2 regions of the Micromonospora sp. NPDC007230 genome follow, and region 1 is predicted to be linked to the other one. Evidence: riboswitches for the same ligand, from Rfam matches in the RefSeq annotation. Region 1 holds a riboswitch; the other holds the start of a gene.
What was found. A riboswitch is a leader RNA that binds a small molecule or an ion and turns the genes downstream of it on or off. The one in region 1 is predicted to bind thiamine pyrophosphate.

Region 1 (4,498 bases):
CGTCGGCGTCCAGCTCGTAGAGGCGGGCCAGCGGGGAGCCCTCGCCGAGCATGTCGGCGAGCGCGTGGTCGGCGACGACCCGGTCGGCCGCCGGCCCCAGCGCGGCGAACGAGACGTGCGGGTGGTCGCTGCGCCGCGCGCCGGGCCAGGTGCGGACCAGCTCGGCGAGGGCGCCCATGAACCGGCTCGGCGTGACCGCCGGGTCGAAGCCGGGCAGCTCGTCCCGGATCACCGGCCACCAGTCGGCCGGCACCGGCGGGTTGGTCCAGCCCGCGGGATCGCTGTTGTCCGGCGTGTGGGTGGGCACCACGAGGGTCCCGGCCGGGCCGAGCACGTCGCGCAGGGCGAGCACGACCGCCTCCGGGCCGCCGCAGAGGAAGCCCAGCGGGCGCAGGGACGCGTGCACCAGGACGGTCCCGCCGGGGCGTACGCCGAGGGCGCGGAACTGGGCGGCGAGCGACGCGCGGGTGTGCGGCCGGGCCGGCGCGGCACCGGCGATCATCGGCCCACCCGGGCGAGGATCGCGGCGGCCAGCGGGGCGGGCGCCTCGTCCGGGATCCAGTGCGTGACGCCGGGCAGCTCGACGAAGCGGTAGTCGCCGGTCACCTGGGGTGCGCAGGCCGCGGCGGCGGTGCGGCCGATCGCGATGTCCCGGTCGCTCCACACGAAGGTGGTCGGCACGCTGACCGGCCCGACGGCCTTCAGGTCCGCCCCGGTCATCGCCCGGTACCAGTTCAGCGCGGCGGTCAGCGCACCCGGCTCGCACATCGGGTCGGCGTAGCGGGCCACCTGCGCGGGGTCGCCCACCCCGCCGAGCATCCGGCGCAGCGCGACGGCGTTGAGGGCGAGCAGCACCCGCTCCGCCTTACCGGGCTTGCGGAACAGCGTGATGTAGGCGGAGCGGGCCTTCTGTCGCGGGTCGGTGGCGAGCGCGTGGGCCATCGCCGCCGGGTGTGGCACCGAGACCGCGGTGAGGCTGCGGACCCGCTCCGGGTGCACCGCCGCCAGGCTCCAGGCCACGATCGCGCCCCAGTCGTGCCCGACCAGGTGCGCGGCCTCGACGCCGAGCGTGTCGAGCACGCCGGCCGCGTCCGCCACCAGCTCCGGGATCCGGTACGCCTCGACCGACGTCGGCCGGGCGCCCTGCGAGTAGCCCCGCTGGTCGAGCGCGTACGTGCGCAGCCCGGCCGCGTGCAGCAGGGGCACCACCTCGTCCCACTCGCCGCCGTGCTGCGGGAAGCCGTGCAGCAGCAGGATCGGATCGCCGTCCTCGGGACCGCCGGTGCGTACCTCGAACGTCAGACCTCGCGCGTCGACCCGCATGATCGGCAGCCTACCCAGCCGGACCGGCACCGCTCGCCCTGCTGTGCCGGCGGCGGGCACCGGTGCTAGCGTCTGCCGCAGACAACTTCACATCCGACAGGGGAGCGCACAGCGCTGAGAGTGCGGGCAGGTGCCCGCAGACCCTCGAACCTGATCTGGGTAATGCCAGCGCAGGGAGTTCGGTCGACCTCCAGCCGCGCCGCCGTCCGGGCATCCGGACGCGGCGTGCGTCTTCTCCTGGTTCACCCTCGACGAACTGGGAGCAACCATGACTCACCCAACCGGCAACCGGTGGCGCACCATCGACATCGTCATCGCCTCGGTGCTCGGGGTGGCGTTCGGCGTCATCTTCTGGGCGTGGGGCCTGCTCTGGAACGGGCCGGCGGACGCCATCCCGCTGCCCGGCCGGGCGGCGCTGTACGGCGTGTGGCTGGTGCCGGCCGTGCTCGGCGCGCTGATCATCCGCAAGCCCGGCGCCGCGTTCTTCACGCTGACCGTCGCCGCGCTGGTGTCGGTCGCGCTCGGCAGCAGTTGGGGCTGGACCCTGGTGGTGCAGGGCCCGCTGGAGGCGGCGGCGGGCGAACTGGCCTTCGCGCTCTTCGGTTACCGCACCTACCGGCTCCCGGTCTCGCTGCTGGCCGCCACCCTGGCCGGCCTGGCCGCCGCGATCTACGACGTCTTCGTCTGGTACCCGGACACCGCGTGGGGCAGCTTCCGGCTGCCGTACATCCTCATCACCGCCGTCAGCGCACTGGTCGTGGCCGGCCTCGGCGGCGTCGCGCTGACCCGCGCCCTGGCGAACACCGGCGTCCTCGACCGCTTCCCCGCCGGCCGCGAACGCGCCGCCGTCTGACCGCCCGAGCCGATCATGTTGATCATGAGGTTGACGGCGATGTGGATCTCTGAAACTGCCGCCAACCTCATGATCGACGGGGCGGGGTGGGGCAGGCCGGGGTGGGGTGGGGTGGGAGGGGTGTGGGTGTGAGTGGGGTGGTGCTGCGGGGGTTCGGGTGGCGGCACGCCGGGCGGAAGGGGTGGGCCGTCCGTGGGGTGGACCTGCGCGTCGAGCGCGGGGAGCGGGTGCTGCTGCTGGGGGCGTCCGGGGCGGGCAAGAGCACCCTGCTGGCGGCGCTCGCCGGGCTGCTGCCCGAGGACTCCGGCGAGCAGGAGGGCACCGTCGAGATCGACGGGCTCGACCCGCGCAAGGCCCGGGAACAGGTCGGCATCGTCTTCCAGGACCCGGAGACCCAACTGGTGATGGCCCGTTGCGGCGACGACGTCGCGTTCGGGCTGGAGAACCGGGGCGTACCCGCCGAGGAGATCTGGCCCCGGGTGGACGCGGCACTGCGCCGGGTCGGCTTCCCGTACCACCGGGACCGGCCCACCGCGACACTCTCCGGCGGCGAGCAGCAGCGGCTCGCCCTCGCCGGGGTGCTCGCCCCGCGGCCCGGGCTGCTGCTGCTCGACGAGCCCACCGCCAACCTCGACCCGGCCGGCGCCGCGCTGGTCCGGCAGGCCGTCGCGGACGCGCTCGACGCGGACACCACGCTGATCCTGGTCGAGCACCGGGTCGCCGAGGCCCTGCCGCTGGTCGACCGGGTGGTGGTGCTGGAGGCCGGCGGCGGGGTGCGGGCCGACGGGCCGCCCGACGCGGTCTTTTCCGCGCAGGGCGACGCGCTCGCCGCTGCCGGGGTCTGGGTGCCGGGTCGCACCGTGCCGCCCCGGCACGCCACCGCACCGCCGGGCGACCGGTTGCTCACCGCCGACCGGCTCGGCCTGCCGCCCCGGCTGGCCCCCGTCGACCTCGATGTACGCGCCGGCGAGGCGCTCGCCGTCCTCGGCCCGAACGGCGCCGGCAAGTCCACCCTGGCCCTGCTCCTCGGCGGCCTGCTCCGCCCCGGCACCGGTACGGCCACCGCCACCGCCGCCCTGGCCGGGCAGGACGCCGGCACTCCCCCGCACCGCTGGCGCGCGCCCCTGCTGGCCCGGCGGATCGGCTCGGTCTTCCAGGATCCGGAGCACCAGTTCGTCACCGGCACCGTCTACGACGAACTGGCGCTCGGCCCGCGCCGGACCGGCGAGCCCGAGGCGGCGGTACGGGCCACCGTGGACGGGCTGCTGGACCGGCTGCGGCTGGCCCGGCTCGCCGGGGCCAACCCGTACACCCTCTCCGGCGGGGAGGCGCGGCGGCTGAGCGTGGCAACCGCCCTGGCCACCGCGCCGCGCCTGCTGATCTGCGACGAGCCCACCTTCGGCCAGGACCGGCGGACCTGGTCGGAACTGGTCGACCTCTTCGCCGAGCTGCGCGACGCCGGCCACGGCATCGTCGCGGTCACCCACGACCCGGACTTCGTCGCCGCGCTCGCCGACCGCACCGTCGCCCTGGACCGCCGATGACCGCCACCGTCCCGACCTGTAGCGGGGAGCGCGCATGATCAGCGTGGAGCCCGTGGCCCGGCCCGGCGCGCCGCTGGCCCGCCGCAACCCGGTGGCGAAGCTGGCCGCCGCGCTGGTCTTCTCGTTGGTCCTCATCGCCACCCTGGACCCGGTGGCCCCGGCGATCGCCATCGCGATCGAGCTGGTGGTGCTGCCGCTGTTCGGCATCCGCTACCGGATGCTGGCCCGGCGGGGCTGGCCGCTGCTGGCCAGCGCCGGCGGCATCCTGGTCACCCTGGTGCTCTTCGCCGCCGACCGGTCCGGCCGGGTGCTGGCCGAGGCCGGTCCGATCCTGGTGACCGAAGGGGTGCTGCTCACGGCGCTCGGCCTGGTGCTGCGGATGCTCGCGGTGGCGCTGCCCGGGATCCTCGTCTTCGCCACCACCGACCCCACCGACCTGGCCGACGCGTTGATCCAGAACGCGAAGGCCCCGGCCCGGTTCGCCATCGGCGCGCTGGCCGCGTTCCGGCTGGTACCGCTGCTCGAACAGGAGTGGCGGATGATCAGCATGGCCCGGCGGGCCCGCGGCGTGGACGCCGGCCGCAACCCCGTCGCCAGGGTGCGGCTCTTCGTGTCGACGGCGTTCGCCCTGCTGGTCGGGGCGATCCGCCGGGGCACCCGGCTGGCGGTCGCGATGGACGCCCGCGGCTTCGACGCCGGCATCCCGCGTACGGTCGCCCGGCGGCAGCGCTTCACCCGGGCGGACGGGCTGCTGGTCGCCGGCGCGGCGGTGCTGGCC
Region 2 (4,498 bases), on a different contig from region 1:
CCGGGGCGAGGCGCCGCCCGCCGGCAGCCGGCTCTCCGGCGGCGGCCGGTACGCCGAGCGGCTGGCCGCCGCGGACTGGGACACCATCGAGGCGATCGAGGCGTACGCGGCGGAGCGTGGGATCTCGATGCTCCAGGTGGCCATCGGTGGACTCGCCGCCCGCCCGGCGGTGACCTCGGTGATCGCCGGTGCCACCACGCCCGAGCAGGTACGCGCCAACGCCGAGGCGGGTGCCTGGCAGCCCACCGACGAGGACCTGGCCGCCCTCGACGCCATCCTCTGACCCGACCCCGCACACCCGCTGCCCCGGCGCCGTCCCACGGCACCGGGGCAGCGCGCTGTCCGCCGCTCGGCGCACGCCGGTGAGTGGAACGCCATGGAGGTTTCCCGCGGCGTTTGACCTCCATGGCGTTCCACTGACGCCTCGCCGGTCCGGAGACGACAGCGGTGGGCGGGTGGTGGTGGCCGGGGCGATCAGCGGGCGACGAGGGTTGCGCCGCGTTCGCGGAGGGCCTGGGCGACCAGGGCGACGGTGTGGGCGGGCCGGCGCAGCACGTCGTCGGCGGTGAAGCGCAGCACCAGCCAGCCGGCCGCCCGGAGGGCGTTCAGCCGGGCGACATCCTGGCGGAAGTGCGCGCGTTTCCGATGGTGGTCGCCGTCGTACTCAACCGCAACGCGGAGTGCCGGCCAGGCGAGGTCCACTCGCCCGACGAAGCGTCCCCGGGCATCGAGCACGTCGTGCTGGGCGGTGAGCGGACCCAGCCCGGCGTCGAGCAGGAGCAGCCGGAGCCGGGTCTCCATCGGTGACTCGCTGAGCGGCTCCGCCAGCGCCAACACCTCCCGCAGCAACGGCATCCCTGGCCAGCCGGGGCGCGCGGCAGCGAAGACCCGCAACAAGGGCAGCTTCACCACCCGGCGGTGCAGCAGCGCCTCGACGGCTATCAGCGCGTCAGTGCGCGGGCCCTGCCGGCCAAGGTCGAAGGTGGTCCGCAGCGCCGTGGTGACGGGCAGCCCGGCGAAGCGCGTGCGGTCCGCGTCCGGCAGCACCGATCGGATCACGTGCACCCGCGGGTGCGGACGCACCCGGGCGGCCCGCGGCAGCAGGACCGTGACCGGCGCGTCCCGCGCGAGCAGGTCCGCTCCCCACAGATAGGCCGCACTGCGTCCCGCGATGGCCGAGCCGGGAGGCAGGCGGAGCGCGACGGCGTCGCACCACATGCGATGGTCGTCCAACCGGTAGCCGTCGCGGTGCACGTACACGTCGGGCAGCAGCCGTCGCCAGGCGGGGCCGCGGAGCATCGCCCAGGTGAGCTGCCCGTCTGAGACGGCGGCGCTGCCCCGGAACGGCAGGAACGACAAGCGTCGCGGGACGCGCGCGGATGCGGGCATCAGGACAGCATGGTGTGACCGGGTGAGCACAGGCTGTCCGCGCCCTCCACAGCCGACGGTGGGTGGGAAAAGTGCCACCCGCCCTTGGCGGATCCGCGGCGGACGTCGTACGGTAGGCCACAAGTGACCCACGGGAGCCCGGTGCACCGGGCTGAGAGGGGGGCTGCAGCCCCCGACCGTCGAACCTGATCCGGGTAATGCCGGCGCAGGGAGGAGTGTTGCCGTGCCGTCCCTGGGACGTCTGCATCTGATCACCGACACCCGGCCGGGGCGGGATCCGCTCGCCGTGCTGCGGGCCGCCCTGCCGGTGGCCCGCGCCGAACTGGTCGTCCAGGTCCGGGTGGTGGACGACGCCACCGACCGGGAGGCGTACGAACTGGCCCGCCGGGTGGTCGCGCTGTGCCGGCCGTACGGGGCGACCTGCCTGGTCAACGACCGGCTGCACGTGGCGCTCGCGGTGGACGCGGCCGGTGGCCACGTCGGCGCGGACGACCTGCCCGTGGCAGCCGCCCGTCACGTGCTCGGCTCCACCGCCGTGCTCGGCGCCACCGCTCGGGAACCGGGGGCCGCCGTCGCGGCGGTCGCCGCCGGAGCCAGCTACCTGGGCGTGGGCCCCTGCCACGCCACCGCCACCAAGGCCGGGCTGCCCGACCCGATCGGCCCCCAGGGGATACGCGCGGTCGCCGGGGCGGTGGACGTACCGGTGATCGCGATCGGCGGGGTGACCGCCGCGCGGGTGCCGGCGCTGCGGGCCGCCGGGGCGTACGGGGTGGCGGTGGTCGGGGCGCTGTCCGAGGCCGCCGACCCGGCCCGGACCACCGCCGAACTGCTCGGGGCACTGGCGTGCTGACCCGGCCGGACGTCGCCATCGTGGGGGCGGGACCGGTCGGGCTGGCGATCGCGTGGCGGTGCGCGCAGCGCGGGCTGCGGGTGGTCGTCCACGATCCGGCACCGGGCTCCGGGGCGTCGCACGTGGCGGCCGGGATGCTGTCGCCGGTGGCCGAGGCGTACTTCGGCGAGCACGAGTTGACCGGGCTGCTCGCCGACTCCGCCGCCCGCTGGCCGGCCTTCGCCACCGAGCTGACCGAGGCCGCCGGCGCCGACGTCGGGTACCGCACCGACGGCACGCTGGTGGTCGGGTTGACCGCCGACGACCTGGCCGAGGCGCGCCGGCTCTGGTCGTACCAGCAGGGGTTGGGGCTGTCGATCACGCCGCTGCGTCCCTCCGCGCTGCGGGACCGCGAGCCGGCGCTGGCCCCCCGGGTGCGCGGCGGCGCGGTCGCCCCCGGCGACCATCAGGTCGACCCACGCCGGCTGGTGGCGGCGCTGCGCGCGGCCGCAGAGCGGGCCGGCGTCGCGCTCCGCCCCGCCCCGGTCGACCGACTCTCCGACGTGGACGCCCGGTTCACCGTGGTCGCCGCCGGATGCGGCGCGGCGGCGCTCACCGGGCTGCCGGTCCGGCCGGTGAAGGGGCAGGTGCTCCGGCTCCGCGCGCCCGGTGGCGGCGCGCCGGGCTTCCGGCACGTGATCCGGGGGTACGCCGACGGCGAGTCGATCTATCTGGTGCCCCGGGGCAGCGGCGAGGTGGTGGTCGGGGCGACCGTCGAGGAGCGCACCGACACCGAGGTGACCGCGGGCGCGGTGCTCCGGCTGCTCCGCGCCGCCGTCGACCTGGTTCCCGAGCTGGCCGAGTACGACCTGGTCGAGGCGTCCGCCGGGCTGCGCCCCGGTACGCCGGACAACGCGCCGATCATCGGGCCGCTGCCCGGCCGGCCGGGCGTGCTCGTCGCCACCGGCCACCACCGGCACGGCATCGTGCTCACCCCGGTCACCGCCGACCTGGTCACCGAGCTGATCGCCACCGGCGAGCCGGACCCGCTGCTCGCCCCGTTCACCCCGGACCGGTTCGTACCCGAGGAGGAGCCCAGATGGAACTGATCGTCAACGGCGCCGGGCGGAGCGTGCCCGGCGGAGCGACCGTCGCCGACGTGGTCCGGGAGGTCACCGGCCAGCGGCGCGGCCTGGCGGTCGCGGTCAACGGCGAGGTGGTGCCGCGCGGCGGCTGGTCGGCGACCGTCCTGCGCGACGGCGACCGGGTCGAGGTGCTCAGCGCCGCCCAGGGCGGGTGAGCGCCATGACCCTTGAGATCGGCGGGACCGCGTTCGGCTCCCGGCTCATCCTCGGTACCGGCGGGGCGGCCAACCTGCGCGTGCTGGAGCAGGCGATCCGCGCCTCCGGCACCGAACTGGTCACGGTGGCGCTCCGCCGGGTCGACAACGCGCCGGGCAGCGGCGGCCTGCTCGACCTGCTCGACCGGTGTGGCGTACGGGTGTTGCCGAACACGGCCGGCTGCCACACCGCGTCGGAGGCGGTGAAGGTGGCCCAGCTGGCCCGGGAGGCGTTCGACACCGACTGGGTGAAGCTGGAGGTGATCGGCGACGAACGCACGCTGCTGCCCGACGGGGTGGAGCTGCTGCGCGCCGCCGAGGAGCTGGTGGCGGACGGGTTCACCGTGCTGCCGTACACCTCGGACGACCCGGTCCTGGCCCGGCGGCTGGCCGACGTGGGCTGCGCGGCGGTGATGCCGGCCGGCGCGCCGATCGGCTCCGGCCTGGGCGTGAGCAACCCGCACCACATCCGGCTGATCCGGCAGAGCGTCGACGTGCCGGTGATCCTCGACGCCGGCATCGGCACCGCCTCGGACGCCGCGCTCGCCATGGAGCTGGGCTGCGACGCGGTGCTGCTGGCCAGTGCGGTCACCCGGGCCGCCGACCCGGTGGCGATGGCCACCGCAATGCGGTACGCGGTGGCGGCCGGACGGCTCGCGTGCGGGGCGGGCCGGATCGCCCGCCGCTTCCACGCCCTCGCCTCCACCCCCGACGAGGGAAGACCGGACCTGTGACCGCACCGTCCGGGGTGGCCGCTGGTCACCAAGCTGAAGGAGATCTTGGTAGGAAAGGGTCCCTGGAGGGGCCGGATTCTTCCAAGATCGCGTCGAGCGCCGCGCCGTCCGGCCTGGTGGTGCTGACGGACCGGCGGGTGGCGCGGGGGCCGCTGCCCGAGGTGATCGCAGCGACGGTGGCCGGGGGAGTGCGCTGGGTGGTGCTCC

Region 2: linked by a shared signal. The riboswitch ahead of thiE (thiamine phosphate synthase) and the one ahead of ACFYML_RS29585 (ECF transporter S component) in region 1 are both predicted to bind thiamine pyrophosphate.

What each region holds. Positions count from the first base shown of each region.
Region 1 covers NZ_JBIAFE010000026.1:98,365-102,862, reverse strand. The annotation lists gene ACFYML_RS29595 (aminoglycoside N(3)-acetyltransferase) at 1-502, opposite strand, end outside; gene ACFYML_RS29590 (alpha/beta fold hydrolase) at 499-1,323, opposite strand; TPP riboswitch at 1,412-1,518, shown strand; gene ACFYML_RS29585 (ECF transporter S component) at 1,592-2,176, shown strand; gene ACFYML_RS29580 (ABC transporter ATP-binding protein) at 2,305-3,720, shown strand; gene ACFYML_RS29575 (energy-coupling factor transporter transmembrane component T family protein) at 3,755-4,498, shown strand, end outside.
Region 2 covers NZ_JBIAFE010000001.1:156,098-160,595, reverse strand. The annotation lists gene ACFYML_RS00755 (aldo/keto reductase) at 1-283, shown strand, start outside; gene ACFYML_RS00750 (endonuclease domain-containing protein) at 475-1,389, opposite strand; TPP riboswitch at 1,511-1,618, shown strand; gene thiE (thiamine phosphate synthase) at 1,613-2,239, shown strand; gene thiO (glycine oxidase ThiO) at 2,233-3,327, shown strand; gene thiS (sulfur carrier protein ThiS) at 3,318-3,518, shown strand; gene ACFYML_RS00730 (thiazole synthase) at 3,515-4,291, shown strand; partial or broken gene ACFYML_RS00725 (thiamine phosphate synthase) at 4,378-4,498, shown strand, end outside.